Robiginitalea biformata HTCC2501: one gene and its partner. The protein of the gene in region 2 binds, or shares a complex with, the protein of the main gene of each other region. Links are inferred from orthologs where the notes say so. Each region holds a gene or a part of one and is shown on either strand. Other genes may lie near its edges. The genes, in order: metK and groL.

Region 1 (15,169 bases), 2.2 Mb from region 2 along the record:
AACGTTAAAATTTGATAAAATGTATGATTACCCTATAGTTTTAATAGATTTTTAAAATTTTCGGGGGGATGTTGCCAAATTGACAACCCCGGGCATAGCGACTCCCCGGGTCTACACAAAATCGGCCAGCGTATGGTTCCGGTATACGGCCAGGGCGCTGTCGCGCACCATGAGCATCAGCTTATGGACCGAGCAGGCAGATTCGTCCGGGCAATCATCGCAGGGTTCATAAAAATTCAGGCTGACGCAGGGTACCATGGCGATGGGTCCTTCCAGTACCCGCATGACGCTGGTCATCCGGATTTCACCCGGGTCCTTAATCAGGTAGTAGCCTCCGCCCTTCCCCTTTTTGGACCCCAGGAATCCGTTTTTGCGAAGCGTCAGGAGGATGCTTTCGAGGAACTTCTGGGAAATATTCTCGTGCCGGGCGATTTCGGCAATCTGAACGGGTTCCCTGTCTTTCTGCGCAGCCAGGTAGGTGAGCGCCTTGAGCCCGTATTTCGTTTTCTTGGATAGCATAGTACCAAGATAGGCAAAATAGACCTACTTCCCCTATTTTACGGCATCCAGGGCCTGCCCCAGGTCGGCGCAGATATCATCCGGGTGTTCCAGGCCCACGGATATTCGCACCATCCCGTCGGTTATCCCGGATTCCAGGCGGTCTTCCGGGCTCAGTTTGCTGTGGGTGGTGGAAGCCGGGTGGGTGACGATGCTGCGGGTATCCCCCAGGTTGGCGGATAGCGAAAGCAGTTCGATCTGGTCAAAGAATGTCCTACCGCCATCGACGCCCCCCTGCACCTCAAAGGCGACTACGCACCCCCCTGCTTTCATTTGCTTCTTGGCCAGTTCATATTGCGGGTGGGTCTTTAGAAAAGGGTATTTCACCCAGTTCACCTTGGGGTGGGACGAGAGGAACTCGGCGATTTTCAGCGCATTCTCGCAATGGCGGTCTACCCGTACCGCAAGGGTTTCCATGCTCTTGGACAGGAGCCAGGCATTGAACGGTGAGAGCGCCGGGCCGGTAATCCGGGAAAACCTGTATACCCGGTCTATCAGTTCCCTGCTGCCCACGGTAATCCCCGCCAGCACACGCCCCTGACCGTCCATGAGCTTGGTTCCGGAATGAATGACCAGGTCGGCCCCGAACCGGATGGGCTGCTGGAGGTACGGCGTGGCAAAACAATTGTCGATGACAAGCAGCAGGTTGTGCTTACGGGCCAGTTGCCCGAGGGCCTCCAGGTCCAGCACATCCACTCCGGGATTCGTAGGCGATTCCGCATAGAGGATCCGCGTTTCCGGGCGGATGAGCGCCTCGGCCTCCTCCAGACGGTCGTAGCGGAAGTAGGAATGGCTGATATTCCACTTGGGGAAAACCTGCGTAAACAGCGTGTGGGTAGACCCGAAAACGGAACGGGAAGACACTACGTGGTCGCCGCTGTTGAGCAAGGCGGCAAAGGTGGAAAATACCGCGGCCATCCCGGACGCAAAGGCAAAACCGTCTTCGGCCCCTTCCATCTTGCAAACTTTCTCAATCCATTCGGAGGTATTCGGGTTTGAGTAGCGGGAGTAAATGGTCCGCTCCTTTTCCTCGGCAAAAGACGCCCGCATATCTTCGGCGTCCTCAAATACAAAGCTGGAAGACAGGTAAAGCGGTGCGGAGTGTTCGAGGAACTCCGTCCGGTTGATCTGCGTACGGATGGCTTCCGTCTCTGGCTGATGTCTCTTTTTCATGACCTGGTGTTCTTTTGGTTTCATGGCGGGGCTCCCGCGCCGCTGTGTTTTTTAATCTGCAAATCCCTTCTCGGCAATGCGAAGAATGTCCCCGAAAACGCCCCGGGCGGTAACGGCTGCACCGGCACCCGCCCCCTGGATCACCAGGGGTCGTTTCCCGTAGGATTCCGTGTAAATCTCTATCAGGGAATCCGCATCCTTTACCTGGCCGAGCGGGCTGTCGGCGGGCACGGATACCAGCTTCACTTCCAGGTTGCCCTTGTCCTGCTGCAAGTCGCCGGACAGGTCGCCCACATAGCGAAGTACATGGCCCGCCTCCTGCCGGTCGCGGATGGCCCCGAAGTGATCATCGAGTTGGGACAGGGATTCCAGGAATTCCTCCCGGGTCCCGCCCCGCAGTTCTTTGGGAATCAGGTTTTCGATGGATACATCCCCGAATTCGTTCTGCAGGTCGAGTTCGCGGGCGAGGATAAGGAGTTTGCGCCCCACATCGTTGCCCGAGAGGTCTTCCCGGGGGTCCGGCTCGGTAAATCCTTTGTCCAAAGCTGCCTGAACGCAGGCAGAAAACGAGGTTCCTCCCCGGGAAAAGGTATTAAAAATATAACTGAGCGACCCGGAAAACACCCCGCGGATACGCGTAATGTTCTCCCCGGACAGATGCAGGAGCTGTATGGTGTCGATCAGCGGCAGGCCGGCCCCGACATTTGTTTCGTACAGGTACTGCTTCTGATGGGATTCGAGTTCCTCCCTCAGGAGGCTGTAGAAATCGTATCCCAGCGTATTGGCGACCTTGTTGGAGGAAACCAGGTCGAACCCGTTCTCCACAAAATCGAAATACCGGGCCACAAAATCCTCGCTGGCCGTATTGTCCACGGCAACCAGGTTCTCCAGGTGGTGCGACCGGGCGTAGTCGAACAGCTCCGTAAGCTGGTAACCCTCCGGGGCGCTGGACAAGCGGGAACTCCAGTCCGCTCCCACGCCTGCCTCGTCGAGCAACAGCCGGGTGGAGTTGGCCACCGCAAAGACATTCAGGCGGATGCCTTTGCGCGCCTCGATCTTGTCTGCCGAGGCGAGGAGCTGGTGCATCAGCGTGCTGCCAACCGTCCCCACGCCGAACACCGCCAGGTTGATCTTCTTGCTGATCCCGAAAATCTGTCCGTGCATCACGTTCAGCGCCTTGAGCGTATCGGCTTTGCGGACCACCAGGCTGACGTTCTTGCCGGTCACTGTATTGTTGAACAACAAGGGGATCACCTGGTTGCGGATCAGCGCGTTATACGGTTTGTGGAAGGTGCTCAGGTCCTGCCCCACGATAGAAATGACCGAGACGTCCGAAGTCATGTGGATCCGGGTGATGTCCTGGTTGCGAAAATCCTCCTCGAACTCCGCTTCGAGCGCTGCCTTGGCGCGCTGCGCCGCATCCGCCCGTACCACCAGACCGATACCCCGTTCCGAGGAACCCTGGGAGATAATCCCCACATTGATCCCGCTCTGTCCGAGCGCCTTGAAAATCCGGGCATCCACGCCGACCTTGCCGAGCAGCCCCCGTCCCTCCAGGTGGATCAGGGCCTCGTGCTCGATGACCGAAAGGGAGCGGATACCGTCCCGGCTGGACCGGGCGCTGATCAGCGTACCCTCCCCGTCCCCGTCAAAGGTATTTAGGATGCGCAACGGGATATTCTTCTCCAGGAGCGGAATAATGGTTTTGGCATGGAGGATCGTCGCCCCGAAATTGGCCAGTTCGTTGGCCTCCGAATAGGAAAGCTGTTCGATGCGCCGGGCGCCGGGGACCAGGTCCGGGTTCGCCGTGTAGATGCCGTTGACATGGGTGTAATTCTGCAATTCGGCAGCGTTCAGGTAGTTGGCCAGCAGGGAAGCCGTGTAATTGCTCCCATTGCGGCCCAGCGTGGTGGTCTCCCCCAGGGCGTTGGATGCGATGAACCCCGTGACGACGGCCACGGTGTCTGCCTGGAGCCCGGAGAAAAAGCGGTTGACGTTTTCCCGGGATACTTCGTCCAGTACCTGGGCGTTCCCGAAGCCCGAGTCCGTACGGATCAGCTCACGCGCATCTACGAGTACGGCGTTCAGGCCCCTGCCGATCAACAGCTTGGTTATCAGCCGGGCAGACAGCAACTCTCCCTGGGCCAGGACCTGGTCTTTGATCTTCGGGCTGTAATCGCCCAGCAGGCGTACCCCTTCCAGCAGCCTCGCAATCGCTTCAAAGGAATCCCCCAGACCGACATTGGAGAACGTGTGCCGCTGATAGTTTTCGAAACGGCTGAAAGCCTCGCTGTAATCCTTCCCGTCCGCGGCCAGTTCCAGCAGTTCTTCGAGCTGGTCCGTGGCCTTTTCCCGTGCGGACAACACCACCGCTACGCGTTCCTTTTCCGCTACGCGTGCCGAAATGATATCCAGGACGCGGTCAATGCCCTCGCCGTTGGCCAGGGATTTCCCGCCGAACTTCAGCACCTTCAGGGGACGCTGTCCGGTGCCACCGAAAACGTCCTGCAGCAGCTGTTCCATCTGGTCGAATTCTATCAGGAAGGCATCGTGCCCGTGCACGGAATGGATTTCCCCGTAGGTGACATTGGAATTGACCTGGGCGAGCTGTTTATAGGTCTCCTTGTTTTCGGCAGCCGTAAAAAACAAATCGGAATCCACCCCGATGATATGGATATGCGTGGCGCTTTGCTGGAGCCGCTGGAAGGCCTCTTCCCCGCCCCTTGTAATATCGATGGTCTTCAGGAGCTGGTTGGTGAGCTTGTAAGCCGCCAGCTGAAAACGTTCCTGCAGCTTCTTGCCGTGGTGGAGCAGCCAGCTTTCGACGTTGAACAACCGGGACTCCTCGTTTGTACTCCGGCGAAAACGCTGCTTAAACGACTCGGGGGTCCGGTAACAGAGCATGGCGTGCATCCGCGCATCGTGTACGGGTTGGGAGGAATTTACCAGGAATTGCTCCTGTATCTGGCAATTGGCGATGAGCCAGTCTGTCGACTTCCAGTCGGAAGCCACCGGGATCAGGTGGGTTGCCAAATCCGGGCGCAGAGCTGCCATCTCCCAGGCAATCCCGCCCCCCAGGGAGCCGCCAATCAGGGCAAAGAGCTTGTGGATGCCGAGGTATTCCAGACCCAGGAGGAAGATGCGCGCAATGTCCCCGGCGATAAAATCCTTGTAATTCTCTATCAGGAAACCGTCATAGCCGTTTCCGGGAACATTAAAACAGAGTACCGTGTAAGTCTCCGTGTCGATGCACTTGCCCGGGCCCACCAGGGACGTCCACCAGCCGTCCGGCCCGGCGACGTTGGAATTTCCCGTGAGGGCGTGGTTTACCAGCACAACGGGGGCCGTGTGGAGTTTCCTCCCGAAGAGCTGGTACGACAGCTCGATCTGCTGGGTAACGCCTTTTTCGGTGGTAAAGGCGTTTAACTGGATATGTTGCAATGGCGATGCTTCCATGGTTTTATTTGAAGGCCGTTCCGTCCGGGGCGTCCGTTGGGCACCCATCCGGAATACGGATTGCTTTAAATGTCGGCGTTAAAAAGAAAATGGAAGCGGGGCAGCGCCCGGTTGTTATCTGCCCCGCACCGCGGCAGCCAGCTGGCCCCGATCCCGGTCCGGGTTAGAATGTAGCACCTTCTTCGATTGTGCGAAGGGTTGCCAAGGCTTCACTGGGTCTAGTCCCTCCACCTTTCTTGATAACGAGTCAGTATATATGTGAACGTCTCGGCAAATATAGGGATGCCATAAGGGAAATTCCCAATTTCGGGCCGAATAATTTAATAGGCAAAGCTTTTTGTCCCAGCCCGATGCCTTTGGCCCGGGCCAACACCACCGGCTACAGGCCAAAGGCTTCCCTGACCGCGTCCACGGCGTCCAGCTTCTCCCAGGTAAAGAGTTCCACCTCCTTGGTCACCCGCCCGTTGTACGGGGATTCAAACACCTTGGTAACCACGCGGGGTTCTTTGCCCATGTGTCCGTAGGCGGCGGTCTCCAGGTAGATGGGGTTTCGCAGCTTCAGCCTTTCCTCAATGGCAAAGGGCCGCATATCGAACAGTTCGGCAACTTTCGCCCCGATCTGCCCGTCGGTGAGATTAACCCTGGAGGTGCCGTAGGTCGTTACGTTGATGGAGGTTGGCTCCACCACCCCAATGGCATAGCTCACCTGTACGAGGATCTCGTCGGCCACCCCGGCTGCCACCAGGTTTTTGGCCGCATGGCGGGCAGCATAAGCCGCACTTCGGTCTACCTTGCTCGGGTCCTTGCCGCTGAAGGCACCGCCTCCGTGGGCACCTTTGCCCCCGTAGGTATCCACGATGATCTTACGGCCCGTGAGGCCCGTATCCCCGTGGGGTCCGCCGATAACAAATTTACCCGTCGGGTTGATATGGTATTTGATCCGCTCGTCGAACAGGCCCCGCAACCGTTCTGGCAGGCCGGCCACTACCCGGGGAATCAGTATTTGCAGCAGGTCCTTCTTGATCCGGGCCAGCATTGCGGCGTCGTCCGGGTCAAACGGGTCGTGCTGGGTGGAGATGACAATCGTATCGATACGCTGCGGCTGGTCGTCATCGGAGTATTCGATGGTTACCTGTGCCTTGGCGTCCGGGCGCAGATACGGAATCGCATCGGATTCCCGGCGAAGCGCGGCGAGCTCCTGAAGGATCCGGTTGGCGATGTCCAGCGCCAGGGGCATATAATTGTCGGTCTCCCGGGTGGCATACCCGAACATCATGCCCTGGTCCCCGGCACCCTGAAGTTTTTTATCCCCCCGGTCCACCCCCTGGTTGATTTCCTGGGATTGCTCGTGGATAAGGGAAATCACCCCGCAGGAATCCCCGCTGAACTGGTAGGCGCCTTTGGTATAGCCGATGTCGTTGATCACCTCCCGGGTAATCTGTTGCAGGTCTACGTAGGTATGGCTCCTGACCTCTCCGGCCAGGACCACCTGCCCGGTGGTCACCAGGGTTTCGCAGGCAACCTTGCTCTCGGCGTCAAAGGCGAGGAAATTATCGAGGAGCGCATCGCTGATCTGGTCGGCGACCTTATCGGGATGTCCCTCGCTTACGGATTCGGATGTGAATAAATACGGCATGTGCGCGTTTTTAATGCGAGACAGCCGACGGATCGCGGGGATGCAAAAAGCGCATTGACTGTCGCCCTGAGAGCGGAGCAAACTGCTTTAGCATTTTTGGTGGTCCGGCTCAATTCCGGATCAGAGGTTGCAATCAGTCAAATCTGTCCTCTGGAAAACAATGGCGCAAAGGTAATGAATTGGCCGGAATCTGAAACCCGGCGGGAGCGGGTTTTTAGCACCCCGAATTCGCGTCCCCATCCTTTCAGGGTCCGGCGATACTTCGTATATTGTGTGCCCTTTTCAGACGTTACCAACCGAAAGAACAAACGTATGCATATTGCGGTTGCCGGCAACATCGGCGCAGGGAAAACCACCCTAACCAAATTGCTTTCCAAACACTATCAGTGGGATGCGCATTTTGAAGATGTGGTGGACAACCCCTACCTGGATGATTTTTACACCCAGATGGAGCGGTGGAGTTTCAACCTGCAAATCTACTTCCTCAACAGCCGGTACCGGCAAATTCTGCGAATCCGCGAAAGCGGGAAGGACGTCATCCAGGACCGGACCATCTACGAGGACGCCCATATTTTTGCCCCGAACCTGCATGCGATGGGGCTGATGACCAACCGGGATTTCCAGAATTACACGAGTTTATTCGAACTGATGGAAACCCTGGTGATGCCGCCGGACCTGATGATCTACCTGCGCAGTTCCATCCCGAACCTGGTCAACCAGATCCACAACCGGGGGCGGGAATACGAAAATTCCATTTCCATCGACTACCTCAGCCGGCTCAACGAACGCTACGAGGCCTGGGTACACAGCTATGAAAAAGGCAAGTTGCTGATTATCGATGTCGACAAACTGAACTTTGTGGACAACCCGGAACACCTCGGGGAGGTCATCAACCGCATCGATGCGGAAATCCACGGGTTGTTCTAGTTCCGCCCCCCCCCCCGACGAGCCCGGATCTGCCCGCAGGCCCTTTCACAAGGCGTAACTACGCGTTGGTCGTTCCGCAAGACGGGACTTGCCGCCGGGCGTTTTGCAAGACGTAACTTCCCGCTGGCCGCGCTGCTTGCCGGGGTACATTTTCTAAATAATGCCGATCGACTCCCCATGGCGGATCACCTCCTCGGACTGGTCCACCAGTAATATGGGAATATGCGTGTTTTCGGCAATCAGGTCCCGGACGCGCTGCATCCTTTTGGTGTGCCGCACACTGCGCAGGTAGATGGCCAGTACCCGCCCCGGAAACTGCCGGGCAATGGCCAGGTAGATATCCGCATCCCGCTCCCCGCTGTCCCCTATCAGGATAAACGGCATGTCCGGGTAGGTTTTAAAAATATTCTCGATCTCGTGCCGCTTCTGGGGCACGTCCTGTTTCTTCCGCTTCCAGAAACTGGCCATACTCCGCAAGAGGATGGGACCTTTTGGAAATCGGTTATTGCTGAGGAAGAATTCCAGGTAGCGATACAGGTTCCAGGGGCTGTGGCTTACATAAAAAACGGGATTCGCACTCTGGCCGTCGCGACCCCGGTGCAGCCGGTGGTAGAGTTCCGGGGCTCCCTTTAGCGGCAGGCGCCTTTCCACCCCTTTGAATAGCGTATTGGCAATAACCTGCCACTTCAGGTAGGACGTTACCCCGGTGTGCAGGATCGTGTCGTCGATGTCGGTGATCACCCCGTATTGGGCGCCCACGGCTGGGATCATCAGCGCCCCGGGAAACCGGTTTTCCCCCAGGACCGGGCGGGAGAGCTTTTCGGTGCGGAACGAAATCTCAAAGTGTACCCAGCCCTCCCGGTTCACCAGTTTTCCGAGTCCGTCTACCTGCTCGTCCAGCAGATAATACCCGTCGGAACCCGTTTCCACCTCAAAGCAGCGGTCGTCGGGGAGCCGGATGGTCAATGGCGTATGCCGGATTTCATCGGTCTCAAAGCGTTTCCAGCTGTTCAGCAGGAGTTTGACGATCCCCTTCTGAGCCAGGTCGATGGTCTCATCCTCCAGTGCCCGTCCGCGGATATACAGGCGGTTTTTCGTGCCGTAGCTTTGGAAAGCCACGATCTGCAGCGGGTCTTTCCTCCCCAGCCAACCCATATCAGAGATGCCAGTTTTGCGGCCAGAGCCAGATAATCAGCAGGCCGGCCCCTATCCCCAACCCAAAGGAGATACCGATCCAACGCCCCAGCTTCCGGGTACCCAGCACGGCCGCCATGGCCCCCTTGAAAGCCAGGTTGGAGAGGGATGCCAGCAAAATGAGTTTCCAGCCCGTGGAGATTTCCAGGCGATCCTGCCGCATAAGCTGCGAAAGGGAGAGCGTAATGGCGTCCACGTCCGTGAGCCCGCTAATGACCGCCAGGCCGTACAGGGCTTCGTTCCCGTACTCCTGCTTGATAAATGCCACTGCCAACAGGATCAGGCCGTAGAGCAGGCCAAATATCAGGGCGCTTTTGAACTGGGCCGGATTTTTAGGTTCCGGGACGGACTCCACGGAATCGTCCCGGTTCATGCGCAGGTAAATCCAGACGCAGATTCCGACGAGCACCAGGAATTCGGCCAGTAATGGGAGGATCATTGCGGGCAGGTGTTGCGGGATAACCACCCCCACTTCCACCAGCACTCGGATCACGGCAACCGCGGAAGCGGCCACGATGACAAAAGCCGCCATGATGTGTACCGCGCCGGATTCCTTGGTTTTCCGGGCATAACTCACCGTAGTGGCCGTACTGCTGATCAGCCCCCCCAGGATGCCCCCGGAGATGGTGCCTGCCCTGGCACCCATGAATTTGTAGATAAAATATCCCACCACACTGATGCCCACAATCAGGGTAACCATCAGCCAAATGCTGCGCGGGTTGAGCACATCCAGGGGGCCGAAGGTTTCGTTGGGCAACAACGGCAGGATGACCAGGGAAATCCCCGCAAATGTCATGATGGCCGCCAGGTCTTTTTCCTGCAGGTCTTCGATAAAGTCGTGGAGTTTGTCCTTGAGGTAGAGCAGAATTGCCAAGGCACCCCCGGTAACCACCGCGATCATCCGTTCGCCCATGACCAGGTAGGCCCCGATGGCAAACATCAGCAGGGCGGCCACCTCCGTGGTCTGCCCGATGTCCGGGGTGTCCGAGCGGCCGTTCTTGATCACGTTCGCGGTAATCAGCAACCCCCCGAGCACCAGGCCGAATGCCGGCATGATCAGCGGACTGTCATACACCCGGCTGAGCATTCCGGACAGCACCCCGAGCATGGCAATCAATGTAAAAGTACGCACCCCGGCCATCTTTGAGTCGGCGTGCTGCCGCTGCAAGCCGGTGAGCATCCCCAGTCCGAATGCAATGCCCAGGTTGATCAGGTCTTCGTACTCCATGGCCCATGAAGATAGCACAGCTGGCCTTGACGGGCAAACGCGATCCGGATTATTCGGGGCCTGCCACAAAAAAACCCCGGCTTGCGGCCGGGGTTCGTTCTTCAGGTAAAGGGTTTAAGACCCAGGAGGTCATTTTATTCCTCCACCACCTTTTTCACTTTTTTCACGTCTTTTTGGACTTCAACTGAAGCTTCAGCCTCGGTGTAGTTTTCCAGGCTGACTTTTACATCTTCCTCCGTCCCGGTGAAAGTCACCTCCTCAACAGTCTTTTCCCCGTCTACACTGGTGGTGGTAGTCACGTAGGCCGTAACGGTGCCGTCCTCATTCTCATCCATCTGCACCTGCAGTTGCTTCTGGACTTCGCTGCCTTCCGAATAAGCCGCCAGACCGTCCGAGGACAGCGCGATACTCGGGGCGATAACCAGCGCCACCACAGAGATCAGCTTCAACAGGATGTTCAGGGAGGGTCCCGAGGTATCCTTGAACGGATCCCCGACGGTATCCCCAACCACGGCTGCCTTGTGGGCATCCGTGCCTTTGCGGCCCTGCTCTTCGATCATCTTTTTGGCATTGTCCCAGGCACCCCCGGCATTGGATTGGAAGATGGCCATCAATACGCCTGCGGAAGTAACCCCTGCAAGCAGGCCTCCGAGCATTTCCGCACCCCCGATAAAGCCAATCGCGACAGGTACAGCAATGGCCAGCAGCCCGGGAAGTACCATCTCTTTAATAGAGGCCTTGGTAGAAATTTCCACGCATTTCTCGTATTCCGCCTTCCCGTCGGCTTCGTCAAATATCTTCCGGTCGGCCGCAGAGGCCTTGGAGATATCCGCATCGTACTTGCGCATGACGGCAAGGGCGGCCTTCAACTCGGGGATATCCCGGAACTGCCGGCGGACCTCTTCGATCATCGACATGGCGGCACGCCCCACGGCATTCATCGACAGGGCCGAGAACACAAAGGGCAGCATGGCGCCCACCAGGAGACCTGCCATGATATCCGGCTGGGAAACGTCGATCGCGGTGACTTTTGCCGTTTTCATGAACGCGGCAAAAAGGGCCAGGGCCGTAAGGGCGGCAGAGGCAATCGCAAATCCTTTTCCAATGGCAGCTGTGGTATTCCCCACGGCGTCCAGTTTGTCGGTGCGCTCCCGCACTTCCCCGGGCAGTTCAGCCATTTCGGCAATCCCCCCGGCATTATCGGAAATCGGGCCATATGCGTCAACGGCCAACTGGATCCCGGTGTTCGCCAGCATCCCAACGGCTGCGATGGCAATCCCGTAAAGCCCGGCAAAGTAGTGGGATACCAGGATTGCGGCAGCGATCAGTAAAATCGGGATAGCCGTGGACATCATCCCCACGCCCAGGCCGGCGATGATATTCGTGGCGGACCCGGTCTCGGACTGCCGCACGATGGCGTTCACCGGCTTGGTCCCGGTTCCCGTGTAGTATTCGGTGACCTTCCCGACCAGCAAACCGGCCACCAGGCCGGCGATTGTCGCCAAAAAGACGCCCATGGAAGTAAACTCCCGACCGCCTTCAGTCCATGTTTCCGGAAGCATGGCGCCAATCAGGAAATAGGAAACCACCAGCATCAGGGCTGCCGATCCGAATTCCCCGATGTTCAGGGCCTTGTGCGGGGAACCGCCGTCCTTCACACGGACAAAGAAGGTCCCGATAATGGACATGACGATTCCGGCACCGGCCAGTGCCAGCGGCAGGTAAACGGCCCCCAGGCCGTTAAATGCCCCCTGGAACTCCGGGAGGACCACAAAAGAAGCCCCCAGTACCATGGTACCGATGATGGAGCCCACATAGGACTCGAACAGGTCGGCCCCCATCCCGGCAACGTCCCCCACGTTATCGCCCACGTTGTCGGCGATGGTAGCGGGGTTCAGCGGGTGGTCTTCCGGGATGCCGGCTTCCACCTTCCCGACCAGGTCGGCCCCCACATCGGCGGCCTTGGTGTAGATACCCCCGCCCACACGGGCAAACAGGGCAATGGAAGAAGCCCCGAGGGAGAATCCTGAGAGGACGTTAAGGACCTCATCGATCCCCCAACCCTGGGCACTGTAGATCATAAACAAACCGCTCAGGCCCAGTACGCCGAGCCCGACGACACCCATCCCCATGACGGATCCGCCTGCAAAAGCTACTTCCAGGGCTTTCCCAAGGGAGGTCCGGGCGGCATGCGTGGTGCGTACATTCGCCTTGGTGGCAACCTTCATCCCGATAAACCCGGCAAGGGCGGAGCAAATGGCCCCGACGATAAAGGACACGGCAACCATGCCGTTGGAACCGGCTTCATTCTGCCCCTTAAAGAATAGCAGAACCGCCACGGCAGCGACAAAAATCGAAAGGATTTTGTACTCCGCCTTCAGGAATGACATGGCCCCGTCGGCAATATTTTTGGCAATCCGGGCCATTTTGGCATCCCCTTCTTCCTGCTTGGATACCCAGGCGTTCTTCACCAGGACAAAGAGCAGCCCCAGGACGCCGAAGGCTGGTAAGAATTTCACGATTTGTTCCATAATGTAGTCAGTATAGTTTCGTTAATGTAATCTGAAAGTGTTGCACTTTTTTTAACATTTTAAGCGCGAGCAAATGTAGTAAAATACCGGACAATAAAAAAAGCCCTTAACCATGCGGGATTAAGGGCTTTGCGGTGCGCAGGGCCGTCGGTCAGATCATGAATTTCCGGATGGTTTTGTATTCGCTGTCCTCATAGCGCCGGACGCAACTGCGGTAGATTTCCCGGGCTTCTTCCGCATTGCCCCAGCCACCGGTATCCACTTTCTTCTCCTCGAGATCCTTGTAAACCTGGAAAAAATGCTCGATTTCCTTCAGCCGGTGGGGATTCAAATCGCTGATATCCCCCTTCAGGCTCCAGATCGGGTCGTTCAGGGGCACGCAGATCAGCTTCTCGTCCGGCCCTTTTTCGTCCGTCATGTGGAACACCCCGATAGGGCGCACCTTCATGACCACCATCGGGTAGGCGGGTTCCGTGGTCAGCACCAATACATCCAGGGGGTCCTGGTCCAGCGCCAGCGTCTCGGGCACAAACCCGTAATCCCCGGGGTACATCATGGAAGAAAAAAGCGTGCGGTCAAAGCGGATTTTGTTCAGGGTAAAATCGTATTCGTACTTATTCCGGCTCCCTTTGGGGATTTCGATCAGTACGTCAAAAGTAACCTCATCATTGTTTGTCATAGGCAGAGATTGTAGGCGGTGGCGGCTCCCGCACCGGCGGTTGGCACCACCCGGTTATCCGGGATTCGCCCCGGGCTGCAAAACTACGAAAAAACAGCCGTTTGCCGTCCGGAAATCAGAAATGGAAGCCAAAGGCGCCGGTAACGCTGAAAGCCCGGGCATCCGGATTATCCAGGTAGTTCCCCCGGAAATTGAAATCGATCCGGAAGATCTTGAAGATGTTGCCCACCCCCACGCTGTACTCCCAGTAGATGGAGTCATCCGGGGCCTGCAGGGGGATATTGGCCGGGCTGTTGAGGAGCTGGTTGGCCTCGGAAAGCTGCCCCCAGACCCCGCGGAGCCCGACAATTTCCCGCAGGTTCCAGTCGCGCAGCAGCGGGATGCGCGAAAACAGTCGGCCGTTGAAGTTGTGCTCCAGGTGGAGGGAAGCGTAAGTGTCCGTAACGAATTCGTAAAAATCCAGGTTCGGGAAGGTATTGTAGATGGAAAACAGCGTCTGGTTCCCGGGTACCACGTTGAGCATCACCAGGGGGACCTCCCCAAAGGTCTTCCCGACCTCCACGGTGCTCAACAACCTCCCCATGCCGCCCACCTGCCAGGGCTGGGAATAGGAGAATTGCACCTTGCGGTAGTCGAAATCGCTTTCCAAAAATCCCTGCAACCCCTGGGTATAATGCAGCAAAAGCGTGCTGTAGGTGTCGTTCACATCCCGACGTTCCACGCCGTAGCCAATGGTTTCCTTCCCCGGGGTGTAGATGAGCGTGGTGGTCAGGTCGAATTGCCTGACCTCCGAGGCGACGCCCCCCGGGGCCTCCGGATCCAGGTAGTCCAGGCTGAAAACATCCGGCAGGGCAGACCGGAGCGTGCGCAGCGATCCCCCGAACCGGATCCTGAAATTCTCCAGGGGTTCTATATCCACCGCCAGGGTAGACAGGTTGATGTTTGTCAACCGGTTGTTATTCCCCACGGTAAATACGGCCGAGGAAGCCACGCTCCGGCCGAGCACGTCGTTGGTGGCGGTCAGGCTCAGCCCGAGTTGCTCGATGTCGCGGCGGTTGCCCCCCGAGAGTATCAGCCGGGTTTTGCGGTCCAGCAACCATTTACCCGAGATCCCGTACTTGACTTTTTTGTCCAGGAAGCCATAGGCCATATACCCCTCCAGGCGCCAGGGGTCGTTCTGCCCGAAATAGGTCCGCGCCCCACCCCTCAGACGGACACCCTCTGCATCGTTGTACCCGAAAACGCTGTAGATGTTTCCCAGATCCAGGTTCCATTTGTCGATCTCCACGTAACCGGAACCCAGGATGCTGACCAGGTTGTAATAGGTATTGAATTTCGGCACCGTCCGCAGCGTGTCCAGCAAGGTGTAGATCCCCCGTTCGTCCTTGTTGAGTGCTTCCAGCCGGTTGGCGGACCAGAAAGCGTCGTCCCGGTTGAACACCCGAGGGTCGAAAGGGTCGGATTCCCCCTTGTAGAATGCCCGCCCCCTGGGACGATTAAAGACATAGTTGTCGTAAACGGTGGTGCGCTTGCCGTAGACCCCCCGGGATTCCTCCTTTTTGTTCAGCGCAAAATCGCTGAGCATGTAATCCCTTTTGAGCAGGAAAACCGAGTCCGAAAGCACGTCGAATTCCTGTTCGATGTAAATTTCCTTGACCCAGTTGATATTTGCACTCCGCGTCACGGCCAGGTTGATCCTGGCAACCGCGTAGGTGGTGTCATTTACCCAGAAATCCCCCTTGAAGGTCAGTTCGTTTTTCCGCCGCGGGTAATAGATGATGTTGTAG
Region 2 (15,120 bases):
CTGGAATAGATGTTCACCCAGCCGATGGCCACCAGGAGCAGGAACAGGAACACCGTCAGCCAGTCTACCCTCCGGAGGGCCCCGCTACCAGACATATTCGTTGATCTCAAATTCCTCCCCGCTGTACGGCTTGGCGTATTCGTGCTCCAGCGTCTTCTCGAGCATCCGTTTTTCCAGGTCCGTCCGGCTGATTTCGCCCTTGAGGTATTTTTCGATCAGCAGGGAGGCGATGTGGCCGGCATAGCGCGCCCCGTAGTACCCGTGTTCAATGTAGACAGCCAGGGCAATTTTTGGATTGTCCACCGGGGCAAAGGCGACGAAAATGGAGTGGTCGGTGAGCTGGGTCCGCACCCCGTCTATTTTTGTGTAGTTCTCTACAGTCCCGGTTTTCCCGGCAATGTCCACCCCCGGGATTCTCAGCCATTTGGCCGTGCCTTTTTCGTAGACGTCTGCCATCCCCCGGATCACCGGTTCAAAATGCTGGGGGTCGATTGTCGTGTAATGTTTTTCGGTGAATTTCGGGATATCGATGGACTGCCCCCCCACTTCCTTGATCAGATGGGGCGTGTAAAACCAGCCGCGATTCGCAATGGCCGCGGTCATGTTGGCCAGTTGGATGGGCGTGGCAGCTACCTCGCCCTGCCCGATGGAGTTGGAAATGATATAGGTGGAACTCCACCTTCCGTCCCCGTACACCCGGTCGTAGTATTCCTTGTTGGGAATCCGTCCCCTCGCCCCGGTGGGGAGGTCGTACCCCAAAAAGTCCCCGAGGCCGAAGCTCCTCATATGCTTCTCCCAGACGTCCATGGCGGCATCCGTGGTTTCGAAATTGTCGTAGAATTTCCGGAAGGTCCCCGCAAAATAGGCGTTGCAGGATTTGTAGATGCCGCTATTCATCGTCCGCAGGCCACCCCCGCAGTGGCACCCCCGCAACTTGTTTCCCACGTAAAAGCCGTTGTAGCACCGGAAGGTGGTTTCCGGGGAAATCACCCCTTCCTGCAAGGCGACCAGCGCATTGAGGGTCTTAAACGGCGACCCGGGCGAGGGTTGCGCCAGGATGGCCCGGTCCCAGGTAGGCTTGGAGATGGTGTCGTAATGCAGGGCGCTGTAATTCTTGGAGCGCTCCCGTCCCACCAACAGGGCGGGGTCGTAGGTAGGCCCGGAAATCAGGGCCAGGACTTCGCCCGTGGCGGGTTCGATGGCGACGATGCCGCCCCGCTTGCCGTTCATCAGGCGTTCCCCGTATTCCTGCAACTGCTTGTCCAGGGTAATGCGGATTTCCGTACCAGGCTGGGGCAGCGTATCCAGCGCCCCGTCCTTGTAAGGGCCGATCTCCCGGTTAAACCGGTCTTTCTGGATGACTTTTACGCCTTTACGGCCGCGCAGGATTTCCTCGTATTGTTTCTCGATGCCGGTCCGCCCCGTGAGTTCGCCCTGTTCGTAATACGGGTTCTTTTGCAGGTCCCATTCGTTGACCTCGCTGATATACCCGAGTACATTGGCCGCAGCCTTTGTCCGATAGTCCCTCAGGGAGCGCTTCTCGATGTAGAACCCCTTGTATTTCCGCATCTTTTCCTGCAGCCCGGCATAGTCCTCCTTAGACAACTGGGGCACCATTACCGAGGGCAGGCGGGGAGAGTACACCCGGGCCTTTTCCAGCTGGGAGACAAACCGATCCCGGTCGATTCCCAGCAGGGAGCAGAATTCCAGGGTATCCAGGGGCTCCACCTCCCGGGGGATCACCATCACGTCATACGCGGGCTGGTTGGCCACCAAAAGCTCGCCGTTCCGGTCGTAGATGTAGCCCCGTTCCGGGTAGTCGTATACCACCTTGATGGCCGGGTCTTCCAGGATCTGGTCCGGGGAAAAACGGAAAAGCTGCAAATAGGACAGCCTGCCGATAAAAGTCAGCCCGATCAGGATAATGATGGAAGACAGAACCAGCTTCTTCATCTTCGGCGGATGCGGTTATTAATTAGTATCTATTGCGGGTGGCAGCGAGGTTTCGGATCACTCCCTTCGGATGGCAAACAAAGTTGCCAGCAACACCGAGAACACGAACGTGCTGAGCCCCGTGAGAACCACCCGTTTCAAAATTAACAGCAAATTCGACAAACTAAAAATTTCGAACGCAAAGAATACCAGGTGGTGTACCACTACCAATAACGCTAAAAACGTGAATTGTTGTACCCGGGTGGAGTTGGAAAGGCGGAAATTCTGGAATTCCATGTTGACCCCGAAAACAAACCGCATGAGCGGATATCGGAGGAAGGCCGTTGTCAGGGCGGCAATCGTATGCAGGGCCATGGTGTCCGAGAACAGGTCTACCGCAAAGCCCAGCAGGAAGGCGGCCAGTACGAGCGTGGTGCGGTTTTCCCGGACGGGGTACCAGTAGAGGAACAGGACATAGACCATCGGATTGACATACCCGAAGAGGTTCATGCGGTTAAAGACCAGTACCTGGACCAGGACCAGCGCAATGAATCGGATACCGGTAAGCAGGTAGTTATAAGTCATTGGCCACGTCGGATTCCAGTTGGAGGATTTCATCCCGATCCCGGTTGCGGATCAGGTAGACTTGTTTCAGGTTGGTCATGTCGTTGAACAGCCGGACGTCAATCTGGTAAAAGCTCTGCGATTCGGTCAGGGAGAATGCCTCGATGGTGCCGATCGGGATGTTTTCCGGGAAGATACTCGACATGGCCCCGGTGACAATCGTATCCCCTTCGCGAAGCGGCACCAAACGGGGGATGTCCTCGAGTTGCACGAGTTGGTAATCCCGGCCGTCCCAGGTCAGCGAGCCAAAGTAATCCGTCCCGGCGATCTTGGCGTTGATATTCGATTTGGCGTTGAGGATACTCTGCACCGAGGCGTAGTTCCTGCTGGCTTTTTCCACAATCCCGAGGATGCCCCGGGAGGTGATCACCCCCATGTCCTGGGAGACGCTGTCCGAGCGCCCCTTGTCGATGGTGATGTAGTTGTTCGCCTCGGAATAGCTGTTTTTGATGATGGAGGCAGTCATCACCTGATAGTGTAATTCGGCAGTATCCAATTCCATGGAATCCCGGGTTTCGGAATTGAACAACAGCATGCGCAACCTGCGGTTCTCCTCCAGGAGCTTGTCGTTCTCCTGCTCCAGCCCAAAGTAATCCGTCACGGAGTTGGAGGCATTGTAAACCGACCCGGTGAGCCAGTTGGCCGAGTTGAAGTATCGGGAACGGTGCAGGGCGTTGTTTTGAACGGTTAGCAAAAGGGCTACAGCCAGCAGGAACAGGTAAAGCAGGGAGGATCGGTTCCGGAGGATGAAATTGATTATCCGCTGCATGCTGCTTTATTGAACTGCCGGGGCCCGGCCCCGGCCCGTTTTATTTGATGAGGATGCTCTTGTAGCGCTCCAGGTTTTTCAGGGCGATCCCGGTGCCCCGGACCACGGCGCGGAGCGGGTCCTCAGCAATGTAGACCGGCAGGTCCGTTTTCTGGGAAAGCCGCCGGTCGAGCCCGCGGAGCATCGAACCGCCACCTGCCAGGTAGATCCCGGTGTTGTAGATATCCGCCGCCAGCTCGGGCGGGGTTTGCGACAGGGTTTCCATCACGGCGTCTTCCACACGCAGGATCGACTTGTCGAGCGCCTTGGCGATTTCCCGGTAGGAAATCGACACCTGTTTGGGTTTCCCGGTCAGCAGGTCGCGGCCCTGTACGGACATCTCGTCCGGGGGCGACTGCAGGTCTTCCGTAGCCGACCCGATTTGGATTTTAATGTTCTCGGCCGTGCTCTCCCCCACATAGAGGTTGTGCTGCGTCCGCATGTAATAGATAATGTCGTTGGTAAAGACGTCCCCGGCAATTTTAACCGATTTGTCGCAGACGATCCCCCCGAGGGCAATCACGGCAATTTCGGTGGTCCCCCCTCCGATGTCGACGATCATGTTCCCCTTGGGCTGCATGATATCCAGTCCGATCCCGATGGCAGCCGCCATGGGCTCATGGATCAGGTAGACCTCCTTGCCGTTGACCCGCTCGGCGGATTCTTTGACGGCGCGCATCTCCACTTCGGTAATCCCCGACGGGATACAGATAACCATGCGCAGGGCAGGCGGGAACCATTTCTTCTTCAGGGCCGGGATGTTCTTGATGAACATATTGATCATCTTCTCCGAGGCGTCAAAATCGGCGATAACCCCGTCCTTGAGCGGCCGGATGGTCTTGATGTTCTCATGGGTTTTCCCCTGCATCATGTTCGCCTCTCGGCCCACTGCGATGATTTTCCCGGAAATCCGGTCCCGGGCCACGATGGAGGGGCTGTCCACCACCACCTTGTCGTCGTGTATGATCAGGGTGTTGGCGGTACCGAGGTCAATGGCTATTTCCTCGGTCAAGAAATCAAAAAAACCCATTGGCTAGCTGTTTGGTTTCCCGTCGAACGGGCAAATTTTATCGATAAAAGTAGTAAAATTAATGCTTAAAATGACGCGTGCCGGTCATTACCATCGCAATTCCATTTTCGTTGCAATAATCGATACTCAACTGGTCCTTGATTGAGCCCCCCGGCTGGATCACGGCAGTTACCCCGGCCTTCCCGGCAATTTCCACACAATCCGGGAACGGGAAGAAGGCATCGCTGGCCATCACGGCCCCCTGGAGGTCAAAGCCAAAGCTGCCAGCCTTGTGGATGGCCTGGTTCAGGGCGTCCACGCGGGAAGTCTGGCCGGTTCCGCTGGCGCAGAGTTGCCGGTTTTTTGCCAGGACAATTGTATTGGACTTCGTATGCTTGCAGATGCGGGATGCAAAAAGCAAATCGTCCAGCTCGGAGGAGGTGGGGCGTTTCCCGGTTACGTAGTCCAGGTCTTCGGCCTGGTCGGTTTTGGAATCTTTCTCCTGGTAGAGGATGCCGTTCAGGCAGGTGCGGACCTGGCCTTCAGGCAGCGGCAGGGGTTTCTGAACCAGGAGGATCCGGTTTTTCTTCCCTTTCAGGATGGCCAGGGCATCCGCATCAAACGCGGGGGCGATGACCACTTCGCAGAAGAGTTCGTGGACCTGGGTGGCCGTGTCGGCATCCATCGGGCGGTTGCAGATGAGGATGCCCCCGAAGGCGGATACGGGGTCGCCTGCCAGGGCATCCCGGTAGGCATCGCTGAGCGTGTCCCGGGTGGCCAGGCCGCAGGCGTTGTTGTGTTTCAGGATCGCAAAGGTGGGGTCGTCTTCCCGGAATTCCTCCATCAGGTTCACCGCTGCATCGATATCCAGGAGGTTGTTGTAGGAGAGTGCCTTGCCGTGCAGCTGGTCAAAGAGGGCCTCGAAATCCCCGTAAAAAATGCCCTGTTGGTGCGGGTTTTCCCCATAGCGCAAAACGCGCCCTTCCGGGACGCTGATTTTCAGGGATTGCTTCCCCGCCTCCCGGTTGAAGTAATTGAAGATGGCCGTATCGTAATGGGAAGAAACCTGAAACGCGTTGGCTGCAAAGGCCTGCCGTTGTTCCAGGGTAGTGGTTCCGCTGCCTTCCTCGAGCACCTCCAGCAGGGGGGCGTAATCGGACATGGCCGACACGCAGAGAACGTCTTTGTAGTTTTTGGCGGCCGCCCGGATGAGCGAGATGCCCCCGATGTCGATTTTTTCGATGATCTCCTGGCGGGAGCCCCCGTCGGCAACTGTTTTTTCGAATGGATAGAGGTCCACGATCACGATGTCCATCCGGGGAATCTCATACTGTTCCAGTTGCTCCCTGTCCGATTCGAGTTCGCGCCTGCCGAGGATGCCTCCGAAGACTTTCGGGTGGAGCGTTTTAACCCGGCCGCCGAGGATGGAGGGGTAGCCTGTGACATCTTCTACAGCCGTAACGGGGATGCCCAGTTTCCGGATAAATGCCTCAGTGCCGCCCGTGGAATACAGGGCGATGCCGAGTTCGTGCAATTTGCGGACCACGGGTTCGAGCCCGTCCTTGTGAAAAACCGAGACCAGGGCCGAAGCCGCTTTTCGGGAAGTACTCATCTGTGCTGGATTATAAGGGTTTAGGTGAGCAAAAGTACGTTCTTTGCCTTGAACATGCCGGCCGGTTTATCAACAAAACCGGGAAAGTTTTAAAGAATGCGCAAGCCTCCGGGGCCAGCGAAGGCCTCACAGGATCTTGGATACTTCCGCACAGATCGTTTCCAGGAATTTTTCGTCTTCCGGGCCAAAGGGGTCCGGGGTGTGGGAATCGATATCGATCTGCCCGATATTTTCCCCGTCCACAAAGATGGGCACGACGATTTCCGCCTTAACATGGATGCTGCAGGCGATATAGTTGTCCTGGGCGCCGACGTCCGGCACCACGAAATTTTCGTTGCTCAGGGCTACCTGCCCGCAAATCCCCTTGCCAAAAGGGATGATCGTATGGTCCGTAGGGTCCCCTGCATAGGGGCCCAGTTTCAGTTCGGGCCGGTCCCCGTTCCGGAAGTAGAAGCCCACCCAGTCGTAGTGCGGGACGCGGTCCTGCAGCAGGTCGCAGACTCCTTGCAAACGGGCTATCGGGGGTTGATTTGTATCCCGGAGGATTTCCAGGGCATCTTGCAATAGGGATTCGTTCATTGGGCTTGCTGATTAAAGGCCGACAAGTTACAAAATCGGGTATAAAAAAACCGGCAGATCGGGCTGCCGGTTTTTGTGAATTCCCAAAGGGGAATGGTTTCAGTCGGAAACGGGTTACATCATGCCGGGCATGCCGCCGCCTCCGCCCATGGGCGGTCCGGCAGGGGCGTCCTCCTTGATGTCCGTCAGGGCGCATTCGGTGGTCAGGATCATGCCTGCAACCGATGCGGCATTTTCCAGGGCAATACGCGTCACCTTCTTGGGATCGATGATCCCGGCCTTCATCATTTCCACGTATTTCTCGCTCTTGGCGTCGTAGCCAAAGTCTCCTTTCCCCTCGTGTACCTTGGCAACTACCACGGAGCCTTCGCCCCCGGCGTTTTCCACGATGGTGCGAAGCGGGGACTCGATGGCCCGGGCGACAATCTGCAGCCCGGTGGCTTCGTCGGCGTTTTCGGTTTTCACCTTGGACAGTACCGAAAAGGCGCGTACCAGGGCAACGCCCCCACCGGCGACAATGCCTTCCTCAACGGCGGCACGGGTGGCGTGCAACGCGTCGTCCACACGGTCCTTCTTCTCTTTCATCTCCACTTCGGAAGCGGCCCCTACGTAGAGGACGGCCACCCCGCCGGCCAGTTTGGCCAGGCGTTCCTGCAGTTTCTCGCGGTCGTAGTCCGAGGTAGTGGTCTCGATCTGCGATTTGATCTGGTTGACACGGGCCTTGATGTCCTTGGCAGAACCGGAACCGTTGACAATCGTCGTATTGTCCTTGTCAATGGAGACCTTTTCGCAGGTGCCGAGCATATCCAGGCTGGCGTTTTCAAGGGTGAAGCCGCGCTCCTCAGAGATTACGGTTCCGCCCGTCAATATGGCGATATCTTCCAGCATGGCTTTGCGGCGGTCGCCGAATCCGGGAGCCTTCACAGCGGCGATCTTCAGGCTGCCGCGCAGTTTGTTGACCACCAGGGTGGCCAGGGCTTCCCCATCCACATCCTCTGCGATGATCAGCAGGGGCTTTCCGGACTGTGCTACCGGTTCCAGCACGGGCAGCAGGTCCTTCATGGTGGAAATCTTCTTGTCAAAGAGCAGGATGTACGGGTTGTCCAGCTCGGAGATCATCTTCTCGGAGTCCGTTACGAAATACGGGGAGAGGTATCCGCGGTCGAATTGCATTCCCTCTACCACGTCCACATACGTGTCGGTTCCTTTGGCCTCCTCAACGGTAATCACCCCTTCCTTGCCAACTTTGTTGAACGCCTCGGCGATCAGTTCCCCGATCGTCTCGTCGTTGTTGGAGGAAATGGCGGCTACCTGCTTGATCTTTTCGCTGGAGTCGCCTACTTTTTTGGCTTGCTTGGCAAGGTTCTCGACGATTGCCTCTACGGCCTTGTCAATACCGCGCTTGAGGTCCATGGGGTTGGCGCCGGCTGCCACGTTCTTGAGGCCTTCCTTGACGATGGATTGTGCCAGGACAGTGGCAGTAGTGGTTCCGTCGCCTGCCAGGTCATTGGTTTTGGAGGCAACCTCCTTGACCATCTGGGCACCCATGTTCTCCAGGGCATCTTCCAGTTCGATTTCCTTAGCTACGGTAACCCCGTCCTTGGTGACCACCGGGGCCCCGAAGGATTTGCTGATGATTACGTTCCGGCCTTTTGGCCCGAGGGTTACTTTAACGGCGTTGGCCAGGGCGTCTACCCCGCGCTTCAGCCCGTCCCTTGCTTCAATATCAAAAGTTATGTCTTTTGCCATAATGCGAATGTTGATTTTTGGATTCAGCCGGAGTCGGCCCCGCGGGCCGGCCGGCCGTGGTGTTTAATTTATATGATTGCTAAAATATCGCTCTCGCGCATCATGAGGTAGTCGGCCCCGTCGAATTTCAGCTCGGTGCCGGAGTACTTGCCGTACAATACGGTGTCGCCCACCGAAACGGTCATTTTTTCGTCCTTGGTGCCCGGGCCTACCGCAACGACTTTGCCTTTCTGCGGTTTTTCCTTTGCCGTGTCCGGGATAATGATCCCCGAGGCCGTCTTGGTTTCGGCTTCCATGGGTGCTACAAGGACCCGGTCCGCCAGTGGTTTGATGTTTACTTTAGCCATATTGATCGATTTTTTAGATTTTAAGTTTCGCCCTTCCACAGGGCAGAAATTGTGCCATGCGGCAAAAACTGACAGTTTGTGAAATGAAAAATGCCAGCTTGTCATACAAACTGGCATTTCCCATAGTTTCGGGTGTGTTTTTACTGTAGCGTATCGAGCGGGCTGGCAGGTTCGCCGGCCGGCGCTTCGGGGATGGACTCCAGGTCCCCCTCGGGTACAGCTTCAATGCCGTCTTCCTGCAGGAGTCTCGATTCGGCCTCCTGGAAATTGGTTTTCAGGGTCACATTGGAGAGCAGGATCAGGACGATCAGGACCGTCGCCAGCGTCCAGGTACTCTTGTCCAGGAAGTCGCCGGTTTTCTTGACCCCGCCAACCACCTGGTTCCCGCCACCGCCAAAGGAGGAGGAGAGGCCCCCGCCTTTCGGGTTCTGTACCATGATCACCAGCATCAGCAGCAGGCAGACGATAATGATCAGGACCAGGAATATGGAAAATGTGCTCATTATTTCTTGGGTTTATCTTTCCGCAGTTTTTCCACCGCTTTAATTTGGTCCGCAAAGAAACCACTTTTTTCCGGATATTTCAAACTTAAGATCCGGTAGGCCTGTATCGCTTTTTTGTGCTTTCCCTGTTCCAGGTAAACCCGGGCCAGGGTCTCGGTCATCAGCTCTTCCTTGTCGATTTTAACGGACTGGGAAATGTTTACTTTTTCCGCTTCGGCGGCTGCCTGCGGGACGATTTTCGGGTTGTCCCGGATAAAGCGGTCTATCCGGTCGAATTTCTGTTTCCGCGACGCGTCTTCAGCCGGTTTCGGGTCGGGATTCGCCGGCGACGCGGCGTCACCCCCCGGGGCTTTGGACGCTGCGTCCTCATCCCCTGCAGCGGGGGTAGTTGGCTCTTTGCGCTTGCCGGGCCCCAGGCTGGTGATCTGCAGCCACTCCGAGAAGGAATAGCGCTCTCCCTTGTGAAAGTCCAGGGGGCGGCCCATCCCCAGTTTTTCACGGGCCGCTACCCGATCGGCCTCCAGTTCCCTGTCTACCTCCGGGTCTTTGGAGCGGAAGAGTTTCGGGTCGAGGATTTGTTCGGCTTCCGCGGTGGACCGGGGTAGTGCCCCGTCTTCCCCCTCGTCCACCATCCCGGCATCCCTTCCGGGTTCAGGGGCCACCTCCTCGGATTCGATTTCCCGATCCGACAGGGAAGTCTTGCCCGAAATCGCATCCGCAATTTCATTTTGCAGGAAGGCTTCGGAAGTGATGAAATCGAAGAGTACTTCCCGGTCGGCCGTACAGGCAGCCGTGACTTTCAGGGCCTGGTTGTATTTGTAGCTGTTGAGGTTCCGCAGCCCCTTGAGGTGGAGGGCCCGGGCCGCCTGGAACCAGGGGTAGGTTTTCAGGACTTCTTCGAGCTGCCGGGTCTGGACGGGGGTTTTTAATTTCCCGGGTTGCTGCAGCAGGTATGTGAAATCGGGTACTTGCATCTCCTACCAGTTAGCGAGGGATCGGGTGAATATGTCCTGGTTGATCCGCTCAAAGATCTCCTGGTGGGCGGCGTCCCGGATGCTGGCCAGCTGGGTGGCAGCCGGGTAATCGTAGAAGAAGGAAAACCGCTGTTCAAAGTCCACGTTGTCTTTGGTTCGGTTGAAAAAGCGCACGTTGACGGTCATCGTCAGCCGGTTTTGGGCAGCGCGTTGCTCCGCAGTGGCAGACATGGGCTGCACGCGGTACTCGACGATTTCCCCCTCGTAAACCAAATCGGCATTGGAGCCTACCAGGTCCAGGTTGGTCTGGTTGAGGATCAGGTCCTGGAGGGAAAGCGTGTAGTCCCGGTCGAGGCCCGGGTGGAAAACCGACCCGGGGCTCTGGGTGGCGTAATTCTGGAAATAGTTCACCTGAAAAGTCTCCGCTTCGCCGACGTCCCCCCCGGTAAAGGAGTAGGCCCCGCAACCCAAAAGTACCAGGGCCAGGAGGGCCAGGCCAAATTGCTTCATCCGCTTCATGCTAGAGGTCGTATTGCTTGATCTTGCGGTAGAGGGTCCGCTCGGAAATCCCCAGTTCGGCAGCCGCGGCTTTGCGCTTGCCTTTGTTCCGCTCCAGGGATTTTGCGATCAGTTCGATTTCCTTTTCCTGTAAAGATAGGGTTTCTTCCTCTTCGATTTCCTCCGCAAAATGGTACTTGTCCTGGGGTGGGGCGGCAGGGGGTGTGCGCTCGGGTTCCTGGCCGGCAGGGGGCAGGATGGCCACGGCGGTTTCCTCATCCAGGATCTCCCCGTCCTCGGACCCGTAAATCTTGCGGATCAGTTGTTCCTGTTCTTCCTGGACTTTTTCACTGTTGTCGTGTTTGAGCATTTCCAGGGTGAGCTTCTTCAGGTCGTTCAGGTCCGACTTCATGTCAAAGAGTACCTTGTAGAGGATTTCCCGCTCGTTGGAGAAGTCGCCTTCGCGCCGCCGTTGTTCCACCACGGCCGGAAGCCGGCTCCCGCCGGATTCGGGCAGGTAGGACCGGAGCGTCTCCGCCGACACGGAGCGGTCTTTCTCCAAAACGGAAATCTGCTCGGCGATATTCCGGAGCTGCCGGATGTTTCCCGGCCAGCGGTAGTTCTCCAGTACGGGCACGGCGTCGTCTTCCAGGCGGATGGTCGGCATCTTGTATTTCTGCCCGAAATCCGAGGCGAATTTCCGGAACAGCAGGTGGATGTCGTTCCGGCGGTCGCGCAGGGCGGGGATATGGATTTCCACGGTGCTCAGCCGGTAGAACAGGTCTTCGCGGAACTTTTCCTTTTCGATGGCTTCCCGCATATTCATATTGGTCGCGGCCACAATCCGCACGTCCGTGGTCTGGACCCGGGAAGACCCCACTTTCAGGAATTCCCCGTTCTCCAACACCCGCAGCAGCCGCACCTGGGTGGTCAGCGGCAGTTCGCCTACCTCGTCCAGGAAAATCGTCCCCCCGTCGGCCACTTCAAAGTAGCCGCTCCGGGTCTGGGTGGCCCCGGTAAACGCCCCTTTCTCGTGCCCGAAGAGTTCGCTGTCTATGGTGCCTTCGGGGATGGCCCCGCAGTTTACCGCAATATACTTGGCGTGCTTGCGGTGGGAGAGCGAATGGATGATCTTGGGGATGGATTCCTTTCCCACCCCGCTTTCGCCCGTGACCAGCACGGAGATATCCGTGGGGGCAACCTGGATCGCTTTTTCCAGGGCCCGGTTGAGCTTTACATCGTTGCCGATCAGCTCAAAACGCTGTTTGATGGCTTGTACGTTCTCCATTTCAGTTCATATTGGAATAACCGGTTGCCGTACCCAGGAGCGTGGCCGAAGTGCAATCCTCGATTCGCACATTGACGAATTCGCCCACCCGGTAGTTTTCTTTCGGGAAAACCACCACGGTATTCTGGGTATTCCGCCCCATCCAATGGGCATCCGATTTGCGGGAGGGGCCTTCGATAAGCACTTCCTCCACGCGGCCGATATGCGCCTGGTTGCGCTCCAGGCTGTGCGCCTGCTGCTTGTCGATGATTTCCCGCAGTCGCCGTTTCTTCACCGCATCGGGGACGTCGTCCGCCATTTTCCGGGCTGCCAGCGTTCCGGGCCGCTCCGAATAGGCAAACATGAAGCCGAAGTCGTATTTTACATAGTCCATCAGGGACAGGGTCTGCTGGTGGTCTTCCTCCGTTTCCGTCGGGAAGCCGGCAATCATGTCCTGGCTGATGCCGCAATCCGGGATGAGCCGCCGGATATTGTCGATAAGCCCGAAATATTCCTCCCGGGTATGCAAACGGTTCATGGCTTTCAGGATCCGGTCGCTACCGCTTTGCACGGGCAGGTGGATATAGTTGCAGATATTGTCGAAGCGGGCCATCGTCTCAATGACGTCCAGGGTCATATCCTGGGGGTTCGATGTCGAAAAGCGGAACCGCATGCCCGGGTAGGCCGTGGCGGCCATCTCCAGCAACCCGGCAAAATTCACGGCTGTGGCTTGCTGCATGGGGCTCGCCTTGTCAAAATCCTTTTTGAGGCCCCCTCCGTACCAGAGGTAACTGTCTACGTTCTGCCCCAACAGGGTCACCTCCTTATAGCCATTGGCCCACAAATCCCCGACCTCCCGGAGGATGGATTGCGGATCCCGGCTGCGTTCCCGGCCGCGAGTAAACGGGACCACGCAGAACGTGCACATGTTGTCGCACCCCCGGGTGATGGAAACAAAGGCGGTAACCCCGTTGCTGCCCAGGCGGACCGGCGATACATCCGCATAGGTTTCCTCTTTGGAGAGGATGACATTTACGGCGTTCTGCCCGCTGTCTACTTCCCGCACCAGGTTGGGGAGGTCCTTGTAGGCATCCGGGCCCACCACCATGTCCACGATCTTTTCCTCCTCCAGGAACTGGCTCTTCAGCCGTTCGGCCATACAGCCGAGCACCCCCACCTTGACGCCGGGGTTGCTCTTTTTCAGGCCGTTGAAGTGGACGAGCCGCTTGCGGACGGTTTGTTCGGCCTTTTCCCGGATGGAGCAGGTATTGACCAGGATCAGGTCTGCTTCCTCCAGGCGGCTGGTCGTATTGAATCCTTCCTGGCCCAGGATGGACGCGACGATTTCGCTGTCCGAAAAATTCATCTGGCAGCCGTAACTCTCGATATACAGTTTGCGGGCATTCCCATCCTTGCCCCGCATTTCCAGGGCCGTTCCCTGTTCCGCTTCATTTATTGTCTTTTCCATGCATCTGAATTTCCTTCTCACCGGAAGGGCAGCAAAGATACTAGGAACTTGGGAATATGACAATTTGGCAGCGTTTAAAATTTCCTAAAAAAACGCAACCTGAAACGCCCCTGCGTATCTTTGGGATAACAGCCCTTTAAACCAATTGCCCGATGAAAACCTCCCGCCTCCTTCTGATCCTGGCAGGCTTCCTCCTGCTGAATTCCTGTGAAAAAGACAATGATTCCGAATTCGCCGACTACCTGGTGGCCACCCCGCTGACGATGTCCGTGGAACAGTTCGAAGCGGCGGTGGACATCTTCCCGCCCCAACCCCTGACAGTTTCCGGAAAAATCTACGCCTTCGGCGACCGGATCTTCGTCAACGAACCCTTCAAGGGAGTCCACCTGATCGACAACCGGGACCCCTTGGCCCCCCGGAAGACCGGGTTTATCAATATTCCCGGGAATGTCGATATCGCCGTCAGGGACAACTACCTGTTTGCCGACAGCCTCTCGGACCTGGTGGTGCTCGACATTTCCAACCCGGACAACATCCGTCCGGTGGCCCGGTTAAAGGGCGTCCTGCAGGACCACGTGCCCTGGCCGTTTGAGGCAGACATCGTGGAGTACGACGGTTGGAATGCCCAGGATGAGATCCTGGTGGGTTGGGAAATGCGGACTGAGCGGCTGTCGGTTTCCGAGGTCGAAGGCAGGAACCGGGGGCAGGTAGATTTCCTGGAAGCGGCCGCGGACAATGCCTCCGGGACCGGACAGGGCGGTTCCCTAGCGCGGTTCAAGATCGTTGAAGACTTCCTTTACGCCGTGGACAGCCACACCATTAATGTATTCGATATTTCCAACCTCGAAGCGCCGGTGGCCGGGGACGATGTATTTGCAGGGTTCGATATCGAGACCATTTTTAACCGGGGGGACCACCTCTTTCTGGGCAGTATGCGCGGGATGTACATTTTCGATATTTCCAACCCTGCAGCTCCGGCCTTCGTCTCAGAATTCCAGCACGGCACGGCCTGCGACCCGGTGGTGGTGGACGGGGACTACGCCTTTGTAACCCTGCGGGGCGGGAATGGCTGCGGTGCCACGGAAAGCGGTTTGTTTATTGTGGACATCAGCGATATCCACACCCCCGAGCTCCTCATCAGCTATCCGATGGACGAGCCGTACGGCCTGGGTATCCGGGGCGAGCAGCTTTTTATTTGTGACGGGGCCTCCGGCCTGAAAGTCTACGACAAGTCCAACGTGACGGACCTGCAGCAACTGGCCGTATTCGACGATGTGAATCCGTACGATGTGATCCCGCTCGAGGACCACCTGCTGATGGTGGGGGAGGGATTGCTCAGCCAATACCGCTACACGGAAGCGGGCCTCGAATTCCTCAGCGCGCTGACCCTGGCTGATTGAGAGTACCCTATCGCTCTGTGCCCGGAAACGATGACGTTTCGCAAATGATTTACCTCTCCTGTTCGCCCCGGAGTTGCTTCCCGAATTGTTCGGCAAACTGGTAACCGAACCTATAGGGAGGGTAAACAGCTGCAGCTTTACTGGGGCAACTCTAACAAGATATAATATATTGATATTTCCTGTAAGGCCGGGTTTGGTTTGCGGCCCTTCGGGAAAGGATACCCGCCGCCGGGAATGTCATTTTCCGCATCCCCCGATACGGCCGGCAGGTGCGGATATTAAAAAATTCGGCTACTTTTGTGATCCTAATTTATAAGGAATGGCAAAAAACCTGGTAATCGTGGAGTCGC

Evidence for each region.
Region 1: the proteins of groL (region 2) and metK are in contact, whole or in part, in a cryo-EM structure (PDB 8P4O), measured with the Escherichia coli proteins. The link is inferred for Robiginitalea biformata HTCC2501 from one-to-one orthologs.

The regions. Positions count from the first base shown.
Region 1 is NC_013222.1:3,491,523-3,506,691, forward strand. The notes cover bases 4,696-7,610. They hold metK (methionine adenosyltransferase), read right to left. Parts: upstream 6,824-7,610; coding sequence 5,567-6,823; downstream 4,696-5,566. Other genes in these bases: thrA (bifunctional aspartate kinase/homoserine dehydrogenase I), read right to left, coding at 4,696-5,187; RB2501_RS15515 (deoxynucleoside kinase), read left to right, coding at 7,136-7,610. In the rest of the region: RB2501_RS15495 (RrF2 family transcriptional regulator), read right to left, coding at 112-519; RB2501_RS15500 (trans-sulfuration enzyme family protein), read right to left, coding at 553-1,731; more of thrA, read right to left, coding at 1,783-4,695; more of RB2501_RS15515, read left to right, coding at 7,611-7,750; RB2501_RS15520 (App1 family protein), read right to left, coding at 7,904-8,905; RB2501_RS15525 (MgtC/SapB family protein), read right to left, coding at 8,907-10,172; RB2501_RS15530 (sodium-translocating pyrophosphatase), read right to left, coding at 10,307-12,703; RB2501_RS15535 (inorganic diphosphatase), read right to left, coding at 12,855-13,382; RB2501_RS15540 (DUF5686 and carboxypeptidase-like regulatory domain-containing protein), read right to left, coding at 13,498-15,169. UniProt on the Escherichia coli protein: Catalyzes the formation of S-adenosylmethionine (AdoMet) from methionine and ATP.
Region 2 is NC_013222.1:1,243,532-1,258,651, forward strand. The notes cover bases 5,997-8,862. They hold groL (chaperonin GroEL), read right to left. Parts: upstream 8,314-8,862; coding sequence 6,679-8,313; downstream 5,997-6,678. Other genes in these bases: RB2501_RS05520 (GAF domain-containing protein), read right to left, coding at 6,112-6,564; RB2501_RS05530 (co-chaperone GroES), read right to left, coding at 8,382-8,660; secG (preprotein translocase subunit SecG), read right to left, coding at 8,801-8,862. Also shown: rod shape-determining protein RodA, read right to left, coding at 1-95; RB2501_RS05495 (peptidoglycan D,D-transpeptidase FtsI family protein), read right to left, coding at 85-1,953; RB2501_RS05500 (hypothetical protein), read right to left, coding at 2,011-2,517; rod shape-determining protein MreC, read right to left, coding at 2,507-3,325; RB2501_RS05510 (rod shape-determining protein), read right to left, coding at 3,366-4,394; purH (bifunctional phosphoribosylaminoimidazolecarboxamide formyltransferase/IMP cyclohydrolase), read right to left, coding at 4,453-5,985; more of secG, read right to left, coding at 8,863-9,163; RB2501_RS05540 (hypothetical protein), read right to left, coding at 9,163-10,137; RB2501_RS05545 (LptE family protein), read right to left, coding at 10,141-10,656; RB2501_RS05550 (sigma 54-interacting transcriptional regulator), read right to left, coding at 10,658-11,923; tRNA (N6-isopentenyl adenosine(37)-C2)-methylthiotransferase MiaB, read right to left, coding at 11,925-13,370; RB2501_RS05560 (LVIVD repeat-containing protein), read left to right, coding at 13,523-14,770; topA (type I DNA topoisomerase), read left to right, coding at 15,090-15,120.